Regions from separate parts of the Streptomyces sp. NPDC005963 genome, predicted to be linked through region 2. Evidence: riboswitches for the same ligand, from Rfam matches in the RefSeq annotation. Region 2 holds a riboswitch; each other region holds the start of a gene.

What was found. Region 2 has a riboswitch for cyclic di-AMP ahead of ABZ348_RS22725 (transglycosylase family protein). Riboswitches for the same ligand answer to the same signal wherever they lie in the genome.
Positions count from the first base shown of each region.
Region 1: another riboswitch for cyclic di-AMP. It lies ahead of ABZ348_RS13580 (M23 family metallopeptidase); the one in region 2 lies ahead of ABZ348_RS22725 (transglycosylase family protein).
Region 3: another riboswitch for cyclic di-AMP. It lies ahead of ABZ348_RS11245 (M23 family metallopeptidase); the one in region 2 lies ahead of ABZ348_RS22725 (transglycosylase family protein).
Region 4: another riboswitch for cyclic di-AMP. It lies ahead of ABZ348_RS05855 (C40 family peptidase); the one in region 2 lies ahead of ABZ348_RS22725 (transglycosylase family protein).

Region 1 covers NZ_JBEXVD010000007.1:182,455-186,659, forward strand. The annotation lists gene ABZ348_RS13570 (GNAT family N-acetyltransferase) at 1-180, opposite strand, end outside; gene ABZ348_RS13575 (HPr family phosphocarrier protein) at 540-821, shown strand; gene ABZ348_RS13580 (M23 family metallopeptidase) at 979-1,884, opposite strand; cyclic di-AMP (ydaO/yuaA leader) riboswitch at 1,897-2,059, opposite strand; gene ABZ348_RS13585 (pitrilysin family protein) at 2,307-3,674, opposite strand; gene ABZ348_RS13590 (pitrilysin family protein) at 3,701-4,205, opposite strand, start outside.
Region 2 covers NZ_JBEXVD010000018.1:32,233-36,437, reverse strand. The annotation lists gene eno (phosphopyruvate hydratase) at 33-1,319, opposite strand; gene ABZ348_RS22725 (transglycosylase family protein) at 1,912-2,613, opposite strand; cyclic di-AMP (ydaO/yuaA leader) riboswitch at 2,618-2,791, opposite strand; gene ABZ348_RS22720 (transglycosylase family protein) at 3,057-4,040, opposite strand; gene ABZ348_RS22715 (cytochrome P450) at 4,153-4,205, opposite strand, start outside.
Region 3 covers NZ_JBEXVD010000005.1:359,639-363,843, forward strand. The annotation lists gene ABZ348_RS11230 (TipAS antibiotic-recognition domain-containing protein) at 1-219, shown strand, start outside; tRNA gene ABZ348_RS11235 (tRNA-Met) at 404-477, shown strand; gene ABZ348_RS11240 (PP2C family protein-serine/threonine phosphatase) at 707-1,834, shown strand; cyclic di-AMP (ydaO/yuaA leader) riboswitch at 2,187-2,343, shown strand; gene ABZ348_RS11245 (M23 family metallopeptidase) at 2,355-3,380, shown strand; gene ABZ348_RS11250 (PrsW family intramembrane metalloprotease) at 3,741-4,205, opposite strand, start outside.
Region 4 covers NZ_JBEXVD010000002.1:595,446-599,650, forward strand. The annotation lists gene pcrA (DNA helicase PcrA) at 1-144, opposite strand, end outside; gene ABZ348_RS05850 (ATP-binding cassette domain-containing protein) at 491-2,131, shown strand; cyclic di-AMP (ydaO/yuaA leader) riboswitch at 2,456-2,620, shown strand; gene ABZ348_RS05855 (C40 family peptidase) at 2,683-3,723, shown strand; gene ABZ348_RS05860 (hypothetical protein) at 3,946-4,205, opposite strand, start outside.

The DNA of each region.
Region 1 (4,205 bases), on a different contig from region 2:
CCGGGGGTAGGGGGCGAAGAAGCGGTAGTACTTGGATTCGTCCGAGACCTGTTCGTAGAAGCTGACCAGACGGTCCGCGTCCTCGGTGGTGATCGGTCTGATGCGCGCGGTGGCGCCGTCACGCAGCACCACATCCGCTTCCCAGTGATCGGGGTACGCGTGCTCGGGCGGGGTCTGCATGACGGCAGCCTAAAGCTCGCCGACGGATCGCGAGGGCTACCCGGCACACTCCGCGACGGCCGATCTTCGTCGGCGTGCGACCGGGAGCACAGGGAGCGGGTGGGGCGCGGGGCCCGTCCATGGACGGCCGTGGGAGTGGATTCGCAGGGCGCTGTCAGGTGGCCGGAGTGGGGATCCGGATATGGAATGGACCCTTCCGATGCGATGGAAGATCGACGTCCTTGGGGTGCGCGCGAGCGGCACCCACCACCCCGCCCCACCGACCCGGAGGGCACGCGCCACGGCTCCGGATACCGCCTCCGGCAGGGGGCAGCGTGAGAGACTGGTCTAGACAACCGTTGAACCCGAAGGGCAACACCATGGCTGAGCGCCGCGTCAACGTCGGCTGGGCCGAGGGCCTTCACGCCCGTCCCGCCTCCATCTTCGTCCGTGCCGCCACGGCCTCCGGCGTCCCCGTGACGATCGCCAAGGCCGATGACAACCCGGTCAACGCCGCCTCCATGCTCGCCGTCCTCGGACTGGGCGCACAGGGCGGCGAAGAGATCGTCCTCGCTTCGGACGCGCCCGGGGCCGACGAGGCGCTCGACCGGCTGGCGAAGCTGGTGGCCGAAGGTCTGGACGAACTTCCCGAGACGGTCTGACCCGAGCACGCTGACGCCGCGGCTCTCGACACTCCGTGCGGCCCGCCGGTGGGTCCATTGCCGGGCTTACCCGCCCCGGCAGCGCACCTCAATCCGCGGTGACCTTCGCCCGGCCGTCGTGCGGTGCAGGCCGTGCAGTGCAGGCCGTGCCGTGCGGTCAGATCTTCACACCGTGGGCACGCAGATACGCGAGCGGATTGACGTCCGACCCGTAGTCGGCGCTCGTCCGGGCCTCGAAGTGCAGATGCGCCCCCGTGGAGTTGCCCGTGGAGCCGGCGCGGCCGAGTTGGTCACCCGGCATCACGCTCCGCCCCACGGAGACGCTCAGCGAGGACAGGTGCCCGTACTGCGTGTACGAACCGTCGTTCATCTTGAGGACCACGTTGTAGCCGTACGCCCCGCCCCAGCCCGCCTCGACGACCGTCCCCGCGCCCACGGCCACCACCGGGGTGCCCGTGGAGGCGTGGAAGTCGATGCCGGAGTGGCTGCCGGACGACCACTGCGAGCCGCCCGCACGGTAGTCCGTGGTGACATGGGATCCGGCGATCGGCAGCCGGAAGGCGTTCAGCCGCTGGCGCTCCGCCTCACGGGCCGCGCGCTCCTTGGCCTCGCGTATCTCGTTGGCGCGGGCCTCCGCCTTGCGCCGGGCCTCGGCAGCCGCCTCCATCCGGGCCAGCGCCTCGCGCTTTTGGATGACGGCCTGGTCGGCGACCTCGTCCGACAGCGAGTGCGCGGACAGCATCTGCGCGGTCATGGTGTGCTGGGTCCTCGCCTGGACGACGGCGGAACCCGCTGAGCCGGTCACGCCCGCGTCCAGCGTCACCGGTGTGGCACCCGTGGAGGTCTCGCCCGTACCGTCTGCACCTTCTGCGGTGTCGGCGTCCGGCTTGGCGACCGATCCGGCGTCGGAGGCGAAGGAACCGTCATCGACGGCCAGGGCCGGACCGGCGAGGGTCCCGACGACTCCGGTGGTGGCGAGGGCCGCGGCGGAGGCGAATCCCGCACTCGTACGCGTCTTGCGGCCCGGGGCACGGTGTCTCCCGGTGGAACGGGCGAGCGCCATGAAGAGGCTGTTCCTTTCCTTCCTTCTCGCCTACCGGGTTAGCTGACGGGTTCGGAGCAGGAAGGTCTCCTACGAGCCCCTCCGCACAGTGGCGAAGGCACCCGATTCACCCCAAGGGACCTGGGTCCCCGGCTCCCCAGACTCACGTCTGACGGGGACTCGGCGATGGCTGTCCGTGCCGCGGATGCGGCGTACTGCCGGCGAACAGCCGCACTGACGCTAAGCCGACGGGCCGCCAGGCGCCAAACAGACCGGCTCTTTTGTTAATCACGCCACAGTCGAGACGGTGGCCTTCCCCGTAAAACGGACAGGTTTCCTGCCTGTTCGCAGCACCGCCGCCGAAGCGGCGAAGGGCCCCGACGACACACGGCCGCCGGGACCCTTCTTCCACACGCGGACCGGCTTCCGCCGGAAGCGGTCAATCAGCCCGACACCACGGTCACTTCGCCGATGCCGAGGGCGCGCACCGGCTCCTCGATCTGGGCGGCGTCACCGACGAGGACCGTGACGAGACGGTCCTCCGGGAAGGCGTTGACCACGGCGGCGGTCGCCTCCACGGTGCCCGTCTGGGCGAGCCGCCGATACAACTGGGCCTGGTAGTCGTCCGCGAGGTGCTGCTCCACCTGGTCGGCGAGGGTGCCCGCCACCGAAGCCGCGGTCTCGTACTTCAGCGGAGCGACACCCACCAGGTTCTGGACGGCGACATCGCGTTCGGTTTCCGTCAGGCCCTCGGCCGCGAGGGTGCGCAGCACCTTCCACAGGTCGTCGAGCGCCGGCCCGGTGTTGGGCGTGTCCACCGAACCGCTGATGCCCAGCAGGGACGCGCCCGTGCCGTCGGCGGTCGACCGCAGGACCTGGCCGAAGGCCCTGACGCCGTACGTGTAGCCCTTCTCCTCGCGCAGCACCCGGTCCAGTCGCGAGGTGAGCGTGCCGCCCAGGCAGTACGTCCCGAGGACCTGCGCCGGCCACACCCGGTCGTGCCGGTCCGCGCCGACCCGGCCGATGAGCAGTTGGGTCTGCACGGCACCCGGCCGGTCCACGATGACGACGCGCCCCCGGTCGTCACCGCTGATCGCAGGCACCGGTCGGGGCGCGCCGCTGTCGCCCGACCAATCGCCGAGGGTTTCGGCGAGGACGGCGTCGACGTCGACGTCGGTGAGGTCACCGACGACGACCGCGGTGGCGGTGGCGGGGCGCACATGCGCGTCGAAGAAGGCGCGTACGGCCGCGGAGTCGATCCGGGAGATCGTCTCCTCGGTGCCGAGCCGAGGACGCGACATCCGCAGCGTGGGCGGGAACAGCTGCTTGTACAGCTCCTTGGCGGCCCGTCGACCGGGGTTCGCCGTCTCGTGCGGGATCTCGTCCAGACGGTTGCGCACCAGCCGCTCGATCTCGCTGTCCGCGAACGCGGGCGCGCGCAGGGCCTCGGCCAACAGGCCCAGCGCCTTCAGCAGCCGGGACACGGGCACTTCCAGGGAGACCCGGACCCCGGCATGGTCCGCGTGGGCGTCCAGGGTGGCACCGCAGCGCTCCAACTCGGCGGCGAACTCCTCGGCCGAACGCTTGTCGGTGCCCTCCGAGAGGGCGCGCGCCATGATGGTGGCGACGCCGTCCAGGCCCTCGGGCTCGGCGTCCAGCGGTGCGTCGAGGGAGATCTCCACGGCCACGACCTGCTGGCCGGGACGGTGACAGCGCAGCACGGTCAGGCCGTTGGGCAGGCTCCCGCGGTCGGGAGCGGGGAAGGCCCAGGGCCTGGCCTCCCCCGGCTGGGGCTGCGGGTGGAACTCCATGGTGGTCAGCGCCTGCGCTGCATCGGTCACTGGTCCGCCCCCTCTTCTGCGTCGTTCTGCTCGTCCGCGGCGTCCTGCGTCGGGGCCGGCAGCGGTTCGTACACCAGCACCGCCCTGTTGTCCGGGCGCAGTCGGGCCTTGGCGATCGCCCGCACCTCGTCCGCGGTGACGCTCAGAACGCGGTCCACGGCCGTCAGCGCCAGTTGGGGGTCGCCGAAGAGCACCGCGTACCGGCAGAGTTCGTCGGCGCGGCCCGCGACGGTGGAGAGGCGGTCAAGCCACTCGCGCTCCAGCTGTGCCTGAGCGCGCTCCATCTCCTCGGGCGTGGGGCCCTCATCGCCGAAGCGCGCGAGCTCCTCGTCGACGGCGGACTCGATCTGCGGAACCTCCACTCCCCCGGAGGTCTTGACGTCCAGCCAGCCCAGGGACGGCGCCCCGGCCAGGCGCAGCAGCCCGAAGCCGGCCGCCACAGCCGTCTGGTCACGGCGCACCAGACGGTTGTGGAGCCGGGAGGACTCGCCGCCGCCGAGG
Region 2 (4,205 bases):
CCGTGCGGCGGGGCTGAGGTCGCCGCAGGCGATCAGTCCTTGAAGCGGGGGAACGCGCTGCGCCCGGCGTACACCGCGGCGTCGTCGAGGATCTCCTCGATGCGCAGCAGCTGGTTGTACTTGGCGACGCGCTCGGAACGGGCCGGGGCGCCGGTCTTGATCTGACCGCAGTTGGTGGCTACGGCCAGGTCGGCGATGGTCACGTCCTCGGTCTCACCGGAGCGGTGGGACATCATGCACTTGAAGCCGTTGCGCTGGGCCAGCTCCACGGCGTCCAGCGTCTCGGTCAGCGAACCGATCTGGTTCACCTTGACCAGGAGGGCGTTCGCGGCGGCCTCGTCGATGCCGCGGGACAGTCGCTCCGGGTTGGTGACGAACAGGTCGTCGCCGACGATCTGCACCTTGGTGCCGAGCTTCTCGGTGAGGACCTTCCAGCCCTCCCAGTCGTCCTCGAACAGCGGGTCCTCGATGGAGACCAGCGGGTAGGAGGCGACGAGCTCCTCGTAGTACTCGGTCATCTCGGCGGCCGAGCGGGACTTGCCCTCGAACTCGTACTTGCCGTCCTTGTAGAACTCGGACGCGGCGACGTCGAGCGCGAGCGCGATGTCCTTGCCGGGCGCGTAGCCGGCTTCCTTGACGGCCTCAAGGATGAGGTCGAGCGCGGCCCGGTTGGAGTCGAGGTTCGGCGCGAAACCGCCCTCGTCGCCCAGGCCGGTGGACAGGCCCTTCTGCTTCAGGACCTTCTTGAGCGTGTGGTAGACCTCGGTGCCCCAGCGCAGCGCCTCCGAGAAGGACTCGGCACCGATCGGGGCGATCATGAACTCCTGGATGTCCACGTTGGAGTCGGCGTGCGAGCCGCCGTTCAGGATGTTCATCATCGGAACGGGCAGCAGGTGCGCGTTCGGGCCGCCCAGGTAACGGAAGAGCGGCAGGTCGGACGCCTCGGACGCGGCGTGGGCCACGGCCAGGGACACGCCGAGGATGGCGTTGGCGCCGAGCGAGGACTTGTCCGGGGTGGCGTCGAGGTCGAACATCGCCTGGTCGATCAGGCGCTGCTCGGTGGCGTCGTACCCGACCAGCTCGGGGCCGATCTGCTCGATGACGGCGAGGACGGCCTTTTCGACGCCCTTGCCCAGGTAGCGGTTCTGGTCGCCGTCGCGAAGCTCAAGAGCCTCGAACGCGCCGGTGGAGGCGCCGGACGGAACGGCAGCACGACCCGTGCTGCCGTCGTCGAGGCCAACCTCGACCTCGACGGTGGGGTTGCCTCGGGAGTCCAGGATTTCCCGGGCTACGACGACGTCGATGGACGGCACGAGCATCTCCTTCTGGGATGTGACGCGTGGGGTGCAGGGTCTCTTTGGCCTTGCGGCATGAGCCTAACCGCCGTGCGGGTGCCGTTCGTCGGATGCCCGCCCCCTGGGACGAAAAAGGGCCCTGATACGCCGGACTACCATCGGGTAGCGGGCGGGGCACTGCTGTTGTCGGCACGGTGCGGACTGCGTGCCAGGCCCGCGCGTGCGGCACGGACGGAGAAACCCCGGGCCGGCGCACATGGGGGGATGTGCACCGACCCGGGGTGGTTCGGGCCCCGGGGGGAAGGGGCCGAAGGCAGTTCACCGGGGTTGCTTCGGGCGTGGGGGCGGGTGGCCAGGAGAAGGAAGCCGACCCGGCTCGACGGCACTCGGCGAACTGCCGGGGTCCGCGGCGCCGATCCCGGGGGGAGGGGGATCGGCACGGAATCCGGGGCCCTCGTGCTCGGCGGCTCCACCGAAGCGGTCCGAGCACGGGGTTGTACGGGTGGGCCCGAGGGGCTTCGGTCGGTTGGCGCGGCCTCAGAGGGACTCTGCCCCATCAGGCCGGCGGCCGTCCGACCGGGAAGTCGGCTCCGGACGCACCCGTTCCGGTCGGGGCTCAGCCCAGGTGGAGCTGCTGGCCCACGTAGATGACGTCGGCGTCGCTGATGACGTCCTTGTTGAGCTCGAAGAGCTTCTCCCAGCCGCCGTCGACCTTCTCGGCTTCCGCGATCTTGCTCAGGGTGTCGCCGGCCTTGACCTGGTACTCGCCGTCACCCTTCTGGAAGCCCTCGGCCTTGGCGGGGGCCTCGGAGCGCTCGGAGCGGGTGGTGGGGACCTCGGCGCGCTGCTGCGGCTTGGCCTGCTCCTTCTTGGGCTCGGCCTTCGGCTGCTGCTTCTTGGGCTCCGCCTTGGGCTGCGGGGCCTCGGCCGCGCCGCCGCCGTACGGGGTGTTGGACAGGCCCACGCCACAGGACGGCCAGGCGCCCTTGCCCTGACCGGCGAGGACCTTCTCGGCGATCTCGATCTGCTGCGCCTTGGACGCCTGGTTGGCGGTGGATGCGTACTTCGTGCCACCGAACGCGGCCCAGGTGGAGGCCGAGAACTGGAGGCCGCCGTAGTAGCCGTTGCCGGTGTTGATGGACCAGTTGCCGCCGGACTCGCACTGGGCGACCTTGTCCCACTCGGAGGCGGTGGCGGCGCTGGCGGAGGTGGCGCCGATCAGCGGGGCGGCGACGGCGACACCGGTGACACCGGCGAGTGCCATCAGTCGGCTGGCCTTGCTGGGGCGGCGGTGCTTCGCCTTGCTGGAAAACAGCATGGAGTCTTCTCCTCACCGACGCCTACGAGGTGAGCTGTCGGGTTCGGGCCTAGTGAGTTGCCCGGCCGTGCGTCCTTGCGCACGGCTTCACCCCTAGCCGGTTCCCACCGTCGTCTCCAACGGTCGTTGCCGGCACTTACCTTGGGTCCCCCGCTCCTGCCTTCGGCGCTCTACGCGACGTGTACTCCCCCCGACCGACGGCAGGATTCGGCGTGACGGTCGACGGTGCCCGCGGTGGCGAGCGGTTCAGACCGTAGGCATGACTCTCCCCGATGTTCAAAGTCGAACATCGGGGAGAAATCGCCCATCTCATCAACAGTGCGCTTTGCGTTTCCGCAGGTCAGGCGCGGAACGCAGGATTCCGCTAGCCCCGATAAGCGAATTGCCGCAAAGAGACGCTTGTCTCACTTCGCCAAATCCGGACAAAGAGTGGCTAACAGCCTCTACTTAGCGGTGAGATCGAGGCTCTGACCAGGGTGAATGAGATCGGGCTCGTCGCCGACCGTCTCCTTGTTGGCCTCATAGAGGGCGGGCCAACCACCGGGCAGTTCGTTCTTCTCGGCGATCGCCCAGAGGTTGTCGCCGGCCTGCACGGTGTACGAGCCGGGAGAGACGCTGGCCGTGCCGGACTGCTCGGCGGTCGTGGCACCCGCGTCCGTGGTGCCGAGGTCGGAGCGGCTCCCCTCACCCCGGGAGGGATGGGCCTCGTCGGTCTCGCGCGGCGCCCCGGGGTCGCCGACCGGCTCGGTCGGCGCGGCCGAGCCCGTCGACTCGCTGGCACCGGTAGGCGCGGACTGCTCCGGGCTCGACTCCGTCGCCGCCTCGCCCCGGTGCTTTCCGGTGGACCCGGAGGGCTGCCCCGGGCTCGACTCCGGGGACGCGGCACCGGAACCGCTCGGCGCGCTCCCGGCCGGTGCCGGAGTCTTCGCGGGCGTCTTGGCGGGAGCGGTGCCCGTCGGAGCGGACGGCTTGGGGATCTCCGTGGGCTCGGCCGATGGCGTCGGCTGCGCGGCGGGCTTCGTCGGAGCGGTGGGGGCCTCGTTGGGATCGAGGACCACCTCGACCCCGGCGAGGGTCGCGCACGCCCTCCAGGGCCGGATGCCCTCGGAGTCGACGACCTTCTCCGCGATGGCCTTCTGCTGTGCGGGGGTGGCGAGGTCCGCGCGGGAGGCGTACTGCGTACCACCGAACGCCTTCCAGGTCTCCTGCGACATCTGGAGACCGCCGTAGAAGCCGTTGCCGGTGTCCGCGGTCCACAGGCCCCCGGTCTCACACTCCGCGACCTTGTCCCACGCGGTCGCTTCGACTGCCGACGCCGACGTCGCGCCGAGGAGCGGAATCGCGATGGCGGATCCCGTCACCCCTGCCGCGACGACGAGGGCAGGAGCTTGACGGGGTCGGCGATGTCGACCATTCCCGGAGAGCATGCGGTTGCCTTTCGCGAGACTGCTGAGGACGCGCAGAACGTAGCCGCACTCGAACGTCTGTCACAAGTCGATGCAGCTGAGATTACGTCATTGTCACGGTTTTGATGGCTCGTCAGATGTTTCGGGATGTGAACTCGACGGGAAGGGTTCGCAGCCCACGCATGA
Region 3 (4,205 bases), on a different contig from region 2:
GCCGCCGAGGACGATGCGGTGCAGGCGATCGCCCGGCGGCAGTACGAGTGGCTTTCGCTGGTGGAGGCGCCGTCGAAGTCCCACTTCATCGGGTTGGGGGACATGTACGTGGCGGACGCGCGGTTCACCGCCACCTACGACCGGCACGGAACGGGGACGGCGGCGTTCGTTCGCGATGCGATGCGGGCGTACGGGGAGCGGCACCTCAGCGATGACTGAGCACGGCGAACCGGACGCATCCTGGCGATGACCGGGCACGGAGAATCGGGTCGGCGCTCCGGGGAAGCTAGGCGGATGGCGGACGGAATGCTGCCGTCCGTACCGGTTCTCCCCGGCGCGCGGCAGACCCTCGTCACTATTGGAGTTGATCTTGCTCCGGATAGCGTAAGGTTGTGTTCAACGGCGCGGGGTGGAGCAGCTCGGTAGCTCGCTGGGCTCATAACCCAGAGGTCGCAGGTTCAAATCCTGTCCCCGCTACTAGTAAGACATTAGCCCGGCACTCTTTTGAGTGCCGGGCTAATGCATTTTCCCGTGCTCTTTGCGTTCGTGGGCGGCCGTCGGATCCGGTCGCATTCGGTCGTCGCATTTATGGGGGCATCGCCCGGTTGGACGACGGCGGCTCGCCACCCGACCCGGTTGCGGCCAGCATGAGGGGGGCGCGGGAACCGTGTCCGCAGCCGTGGGCGGACCGGGCAGGAGAGCAGTCTTGGGGCAGCAGGAGCAACAGCACCTCGGATTGGGCACCTGGCGCTTCGTCCGTACGCTGCCCGTCCTGATGATCGTCGGCGGTGTGGTCTTCGATGCACTGACCCCGCCGATGTTCACCGCCGCGCCCATGTTCGCGGCGGCTCCGCTGTTCGCCGCCCCCTTCTTCTCCTGGCTGTCGACCCTGCTGACGGGTGGCGCGGCCATGGTCGGGGTCATCGGGCTCCACTACGCCAAGGACACGCTCGCCGAGCCCACCACATACACCGAGATGATCACGGTGGTCACGGTCTCCGGTCTCGCGCTGCTGATCAACTGGGTGATCCAGCGCAGCAGCGAGCGGTTGGCGTCCGCCCGGGTGATCGCCGAAGCCGCCCAGCGGGCGGTGTTGCCCACCCCCGCGGAGGACATCGGCGGTCTGCGGGTCGCCGCGCGGTATGAGGCCGCGGTCGAGGACGCCTTCATCGGCGGTGACCTCTTTGCCGTGCAGGAGACGCCGCACGGCGTACGGCTGGTGGTGGGGGACGTGCGGGGCAAGGGGCTGGGGGCGGTGGAGACGGTCGCCGTGGCGATCGGAGCCTTCCGGGAGGCGGCGGAGCAGGAGAGTTCGTTGGAGGGGGTCGTCCAGCGGCTGGAGCGCGCGCTGACGCGCGAGGCTAACCGGAGGGAGAGCCTCGACGCCAAGGAGACCTTCACCACGGCCGTGCTCGCGGAGATCCCGCGCGGGGCGGGCATCGTCCGCATGGTGAACCGGGGACACCCCGAGCCGTTGCTGCTCCACCCGGACGGCCTGTTGGAAGGTCTCCCGCCCACCGAGCCCTCCCTTCCGCTGTCGATGGGCGATCTGGGGTCCTGGCCCGATCGGGCGGAGGAGTACCCGTTGCCGCCGGGCGCGACCCTGCTGCTCTACACCGACGGCCTCTCCGAGGCACGGGACGGGGCGGGACTGTTCTACGACCCGGCCGAGCGGCTCAACGGACGGCAGTTCCCGGGCCCGGGAGAACTCCTGGACGCCCTCCTCGACGATGTCCGCAGGCACACCGGAGGCGGCAGCGTCGATGACATGGCGCTGCTGGCGGTGGCCAGGCCGGCGGAAGGGCGCGCGCAGCGGCGGGAGCGCGGTCCTTGAGACCGAGCACTCGGGCGCCCCGGGCGGGTGCTGCTTGGATGCACCTGGCCGATCCCGGACCGATATTCGGTTGCGAGCCTCCAGCCGATCGGGTTGCCACGAGAAGAGGGCAGCAACAAGCTCGCGCACTCTCCGTGATTGAAGGGGAGCCATGCGCATAACATTTGACGAACAGTCAGGGTGATGATGCATACCCCGGCACGTTCAAGTCGCCCGAATCCGGCCGCTTGTGTCCGGTTAAGTCTGTGGCAAAGAGATTAAAGATCACTCAGAAGAGCTTGGAATAAAGTCCAGGTGTCTATTAACGTTCGATAACGCAGCGCGGTCGTCCCAGCCGTCGTCAGGACGGCGCCGTGCTCATGCGCCGAATTCCGCAAGGGAACCGGGGAACCACTAATTGGGGTGAATCGGGCATATTCTGCCGTGCAGTTCGCGGTCGAAGACGCTCGTAGGAGACCTTCCTGCTCCGAACCCGTCAGCTAACCCGGTAGGCGAGAAGGAAGGAAAGGAGCACGCCTCAGTGGCGTCTAACAGTCCTGCCCCGGAAGCACCGTTCAAATCCGGCGTCTTCAGTGAAGAGGGTGCAGCCCGCTCCACCGGCGAGTGGAACCCCACCGCCGAGACGGTCCGCCCGCGCGGTCGTCACAAGCACCGGGTCATGAAGCAGCGGGGCGGATTCGCCCGTAGCTCCACGGTGCTCGGTGTCGGTGTGATCGCGGCGGTCGGTGCAGGTGGCATGGCCACCGCGCAGAACAAGCCCGCCGTCTCCATATCCCTTCCCGACGCCATCTCCGAGAGCCTTCCCGACTCTCTGACGTCCGACGACGCCCCCGAGGTCGACCAGTCCGCCTCGTACGCGGCGATGGGACTCGCGGGGCAGGAAGTCGGCTCCGAGCAGTCCGGTGCCGGTGAGGCACTGCGCTCCCGCATCCTCCAGCAGGCGGAGCAGCAGCAGGCCAACGCCGCTGCGGCAGCCAAGGTCGCGGCTGAGAAGGCGGCTGAGAAGGCCGCCGCGGTGAAGGCCGCAGCGGACGCGAAGAAGGCCGCGGAAGAGGTCAAGCAGAAGGCGGCCGAGGCGAAGAAGAAGGCCGAGGCGGAGGCCAAGAAGAAGGCCGAAGCCGAGCGCATCGCCAAGCTGGCCAAGAGCTTCTCGCTCCCCCTCTCCTCGTACCGCATCACGGCCACCTACGGTCAGTCCGGTCCGATGTGGTCCTCGGGCCAGCACACCGGCCTCGACATGGCGGCCTCGTCCGGCACCCCGCTCAAGGCCGTCACCAGCGGAACCATCAAGTCGGCCGGCTGGTCAGGCTCCGCGTACGGGTACCAGATCATCCTCAAGCTGAACGACGGCACCGAGGTCATGTACGCGCACCTGTCGTCCCTGAACGTGAGCGCCGGTCAGAAGGTGGGCACGGGCGAGATGATCGGTCGCGTCGGCGCCACCGGCAACGTCAGCGCCGCGCACCTCCACCTTGAGGTCAAGACCGCCGGCGGTTCGGACATCGACCCGCTGTCCTGGCTGCGCGGCAAGGGTCTGAGGGTCTGAACCACAGCTCCCGTGACTGTGTCCGTGTCTGCGGGATCGAACGCCCCGTGGATGCGGACGGGTTCGCGGATCGCGCCGTGGTGCCCGATCCGTCCCGATGAGCGGCGCGGCCACGGCCGCCCGCCCCAGTCGGGCACAAGGTCTCCTCAAGCTCCGTCCGCCATCCTCAAGGCGTACGCACCGGCTCGCACGGCCGGCAACTGAACTCCGGCAGCCCTGGCGCACACCCCCCGACGCCAGGGCTGCCGGTTTTTCCGTCTCGGGCACCGCTGAGGGCCGCACCGCCGTGGGGAGCCCGGCCCGTCGATGTTGATGGGCGATTCGCGCGCGGACCGTGTCGGTGGGACCTTCGCGCGCCGTTCAGGCGCGATAGGGGTTGTAGCCCTCGTAGTCGCGGTGCGGTGGAGGCACCCACACCTTGCCGGTCGCCCGTGCCGCATGGGTCAGCGCCGGGCTCGCCACCGCCTTGCGCTCCCACATGTGGTGCAACAACTCCTGTTCGCGGGCGACGAAGTCGGCACCCGCCGCGCCCCGCCGGGCCCGGTGGCGCAGGAACGCCAACGATGTCGCGAACCGTTGGTACTCCGCGACCGCGTGCGCCGCGGCCGGGCCCTGTGCGCGTCGGACCACGTTCCGGGCCATGCCGCGCGCCTTCATGGAGGCCAGGGCGAGCGGTTCGGCGGGCGCGAGCCAGCCCGCGGTCGCGTACGCGGGCAATTCGGTGGCGATGGTGCGCAGTTCCCGTTGGCGCGTCCAGATCGTCAGCCAGGTCAGCAGTGCGAAGGCGGGCACCATGAACGCTCCGTAGACCGCGTAGAAGCCCCA
Region 4 (4,205 bases), on a different contig from region 2:
GGCACCCTGGAAGAGATCGTCGGGGATCTCCTCCCGGGTGTGGCCCTCGGGGTCCTCATGGCCGTCGTGGTCCTCGGGCGGCGGGGGCTCCTGCGCGGCGTGCTGGAGGTTCGCCAAGAAGTCTTCGTCAAAGAGGCTGCTCATCGCTCTCCGAGTCTAGGCCGCCCCACTGACAACCCGGGCCCGCACCGGCCGATCCGGGGGGTCACGGGCGGCGAAGAATTGCGTTGGCGGGGCCCTGGCGGCCGTGTAGCGTCGCTCGCGTATCTGTTGTCGCCGTGAGGAGAGGCCGTTGCGTCGCTGAGGTTCGAGATGCCGTGCCCCGCACTTCCGGTGTGCACGAGCGCGACCTCAGAAGCGAGCTGCCCGGGAGCCGACGCTCCCCTCGTCCGGCGATCTCCCCTCTGCGTTCTCCCCCTGTGCCGTGGTCCGCGGTGCACGGCATCTCCCTGTGCAGCCCTATTGGCTCGTCGATGGTGGAGATCCGCTGATGTCTCGTCCCCTTCCCGCTTCCGTCGTCTGTTCCCGTCTGTCGTTCGCCTGGCCGGAGGGCACCGCCGTGCTCGCCGAGGTGTCCTGTGCGCTGGGCACCGGCCGTACCGGGCTGGTCGGCGACAACGGCAGCGGCAAGTCCACCTTGCTCCGGTTGATCGCCGGTCTGCTCACTCCCACGAGCGGCACTGTCCGGGTCGAAGGGGAGGTCGGATACCTCCCGCAGGATCTGACGCTGGCCACCGGACGGCGTGTGGACGAGGTCCTCGGCATCGCGGGCACGCGCGCCGCCCTGCACGCCATCGAAGGCGGTGACGCCCGCCCGGAGCTGTTCGACGCCGTCGGCGACGACTGGGACGTCGAGGAGCGAACCCTGGCCCTCCTGGACCAGCTCGGCCTCGGCCGCATCGGGCTCGATCGCACGGTGGGCGAGGTCTCGGGCGGCGAGGCCGTACTGCTGTCGCTGGCCGCGCTCCTGCTGGCCCGTCCACGGGTGCTGCTGCTGGACGAGCCGACGAACAACCTCGACCGGGCCGCCCGTCGACGTCTGTCGACGGCCCTCGACGGCCACGCCGGCACGGTGATCGTCGTCAGCCACGATCGGCAGCTGCTGGAACGGGTGGATCAGATCGCCGAGCTGCGGAGCTCGCAGGTACGGGTCTTCACGGGCGCCCTGAGCGCCTACCGCAGCGCCATCGCCATCGAGCAGGAGGCCGCCACCCGTATGGTCCAGGCCGCCGAGGCGCAGGTGACACGGGAGAAGAGGGAGCTGGACCGGGCCCAGACGCGGCGGGCCCGCAGTGTCCGGTACGGGAAGAAGATGTATGCGGACAACCGGCTGGACAAGACGACCATGCAGGCCAAGAAGCGTTCGGCCCAGGTCGCGGCTGGCAAGGAGCGCGGCGTCCACGAGGAGCGGCTGACTGTGGCGCGGGAGCGATTGGACCGGGCCGAGGCGCAGGTGCGCGAGGACTCGACCATCCGGCTCGACCTGCCCGCCACGGCCGTGCCCCCGGGGCGGAGCGTCCTGAGCCTGCGGGGGCTGAGGCTGCGGACGGGCGCGGTGATCGATGCCGTCGACGTGCACGGGCCGCAACGCATCGCCCTGCTCGGCGGGAACGGCGCGGGCAAGACGACGCTGCTGCGCACCATCGGCGGAGGGCTCACCCCGGTCGGGGTGGATGCGGCGGACCCGGTGTCCGTGCACGTACCGATGCGCCATCTGCCGCAGCGCCTGGACGTCCTCGACGACGACCGTACGATCGCCCAGAACGTGGCCCGGTTGGCGCCCACCGCGACCGACAACGCGATCCGGGCCCAGCTGGCCCGCTTTCTCTTCCGGGGCGCCCGGGCCGAGCAGCAGGTGCGGACGCTCTCCGGGGGTGAACGCCTTCGGGCCGCGTTGGCTGCGCTCCTGCTGGCCGACCCCGCTCCGCAGTTGTTGATGCTGGATGAACCCACGAACAGTCTCGACCTCGCCAGCGTCACCCAGCTCACCCAGGCGTTGGCCGGCTATCGCGGCGCGTTGATCGTCGCCAGCCATGACCGGGCGTTCCTCGGGGAGTTGGACATCACCCGCTGGTGGAGCCTGGACGGTGAGGGGCTGACCGAGGGGCTGGTCGAGGAGCCGGGGTGTTAGACAGCAGTCCCGGCCCGTCGCGTCTCGTCTCGGCCCGTCGCGCATCCCGATCGCGGCCCATAGGCGTCGGCTGTGGGCGCCCTGGCCTGATTCGGTCGCCCGATCGAACGCTTCAGCCTGCACAAATACCGCAGAAGGCCACGTTCGGTCACTCCTGGAACCGATACGGATGCGAAAGGTAATCATCCGAGCTCGACGGCACACCGAATGAAAAGGTCACGAAAATGTATCGGACAAATCGAACACCAATCTTCACAGCAGCCACACGGTTTGGCTAGCGTGCTGGCTCAGGCAGCCCGCACCACTGCGGCGATCCACGCCGATCGGGCAGCCACGCCGCATTCGGTCTCCACCCCCATGGGAGACCGGAGCCGGGGAACCACCGTGCAGCACCGGGGTGAATCGGGCCTGTTCGTGCGCAGGCCCGTAGGGCGCTTCCGTCCGCCCGAGCCCTCCAGCCAACCCGGTAGGCGACCTACGGAAGAAGGAGATGCCGGCCCTTGGTGTCGCATCGCAAGGCCCGAAGTCGCAACGTAAAACCCTCAACGGCCGTGGGGCTCACCACGGCAGCCATCGCTTCCGTCGGGCTCCTCCCGGCGCAGGACGCGCAGGCGGCGGATGACCGGACGCCCTCCGTGGAGGAAGTCCAGCAGAAGATCGACGCCCTCTACCGAAAGGCCGGTTCGGAAACCCGCCCCCGGGGAGCGGCACAGCAGGCAGCAGCCGAAGAACGCCGGGAGGTCGAGGAGTTGCGGTCGGCCTACGCCCGGCGCGCGGAGCGCCTCAGGCAGATGGGCAGAGCCCTGGGTTCCGCAGGGGCGCAGCACGGCGAGGCGGCGACCGTATCCGACGGCACCCGAAGAGACCTCTCGGCGGGGCCGGACGAGGGGCAGCGCGGCGCGACCGTCGACGGGACGGCCCCATCGACCGGGCCCACCGAACCGCCGTTCGCGACCGGCCTGCCCACCTCGCTCCCCCGCCCCCCGAGCGCCCTCCGTACGGGAAAGCAGCAGGTGCAGTCGAAGCTGGCCGAGGCGCGCTCCCTGTTGTGGCGGGGAGACGCCGAGACCAGAGCGCGGTTCGCGGCCGTCGAACAGGAGATGGCCGCCGAGGCGTGGCGCATCTCCCAGGAGGAGGCCAGACACACGGCGATGGCCCGGGCCGCGGAGGAAGCGGAACTGAAGCGTCTGGAGCGGCAGCGTCAGCAGCACCCCGGCTCGGCCTGGGGTGCGGCTCCTGCGGACGGGGTGCTCGCCTTCGCCCGGGCCCAGTTGGGCAAGCCCTATGTGCGGGGTGCGACGGGACCGCGTTCCTATGACTGTTCGGGGCTCACCCGGGCCGCGTGGAGAACGGCGGGGGTGGACCTCCCCCGTACCGCCCGGGAGCAGGCAGATGTCGGCCGGCAGGTGGACATGGGCGCACTGCGTCCCGGTGATCTGGTCTTCTTCTATGACGACAGCAGCCATGTGGGCATCTCCGTCGGCGGCGACAGAATGATCCACGCGCCGCAGCCGGGGGTGGACCACCACGTGGAGGTGCGTGAGGAGTCGATCTACACCATGCCGATCCGGGGGATCGTCCGACCGGCCTGACGCCGCGGCGGGTCCGTCGTCGCGCGGACCGCTTCCATCGTTCTGCTCCGGTTGATCACGACCTCATGGTCCGGCCGGTCCGTTCGGCCTGTTCCGGCCGGTCCGAAGGGGTCGGCCCGTCCCGGTCGGGCGGACCGGGGCGGCCCGTTCCGGCAGGGCTGCCCTCGCAGACCGGGTCTTTCTGGGGTGCGGGCGGCTCGCTGCCGTGAGTGCCGCGGGCCGTCAGGTCCAGACGGTGGCGATGAAGATATTCACGACCGTCAGTCCGCCGACGGCGGCGAACAGCCCCTTCTCGACGGTCTCCTCGTCCCGCTTGACGTACACCAGCCCCAGGATCACGACCAGCACCGCCATCTTGATGCCGATCTTGATGTTGTTCACGGTCTCGCCGTCGGCCTGGTTGAGGCCCACCAGTGCGACGCCGGTGACCAGCATGGTCAGCGCGCCGTGCAGCATGGCCGGGGTGAAACGTGCGGTACCAG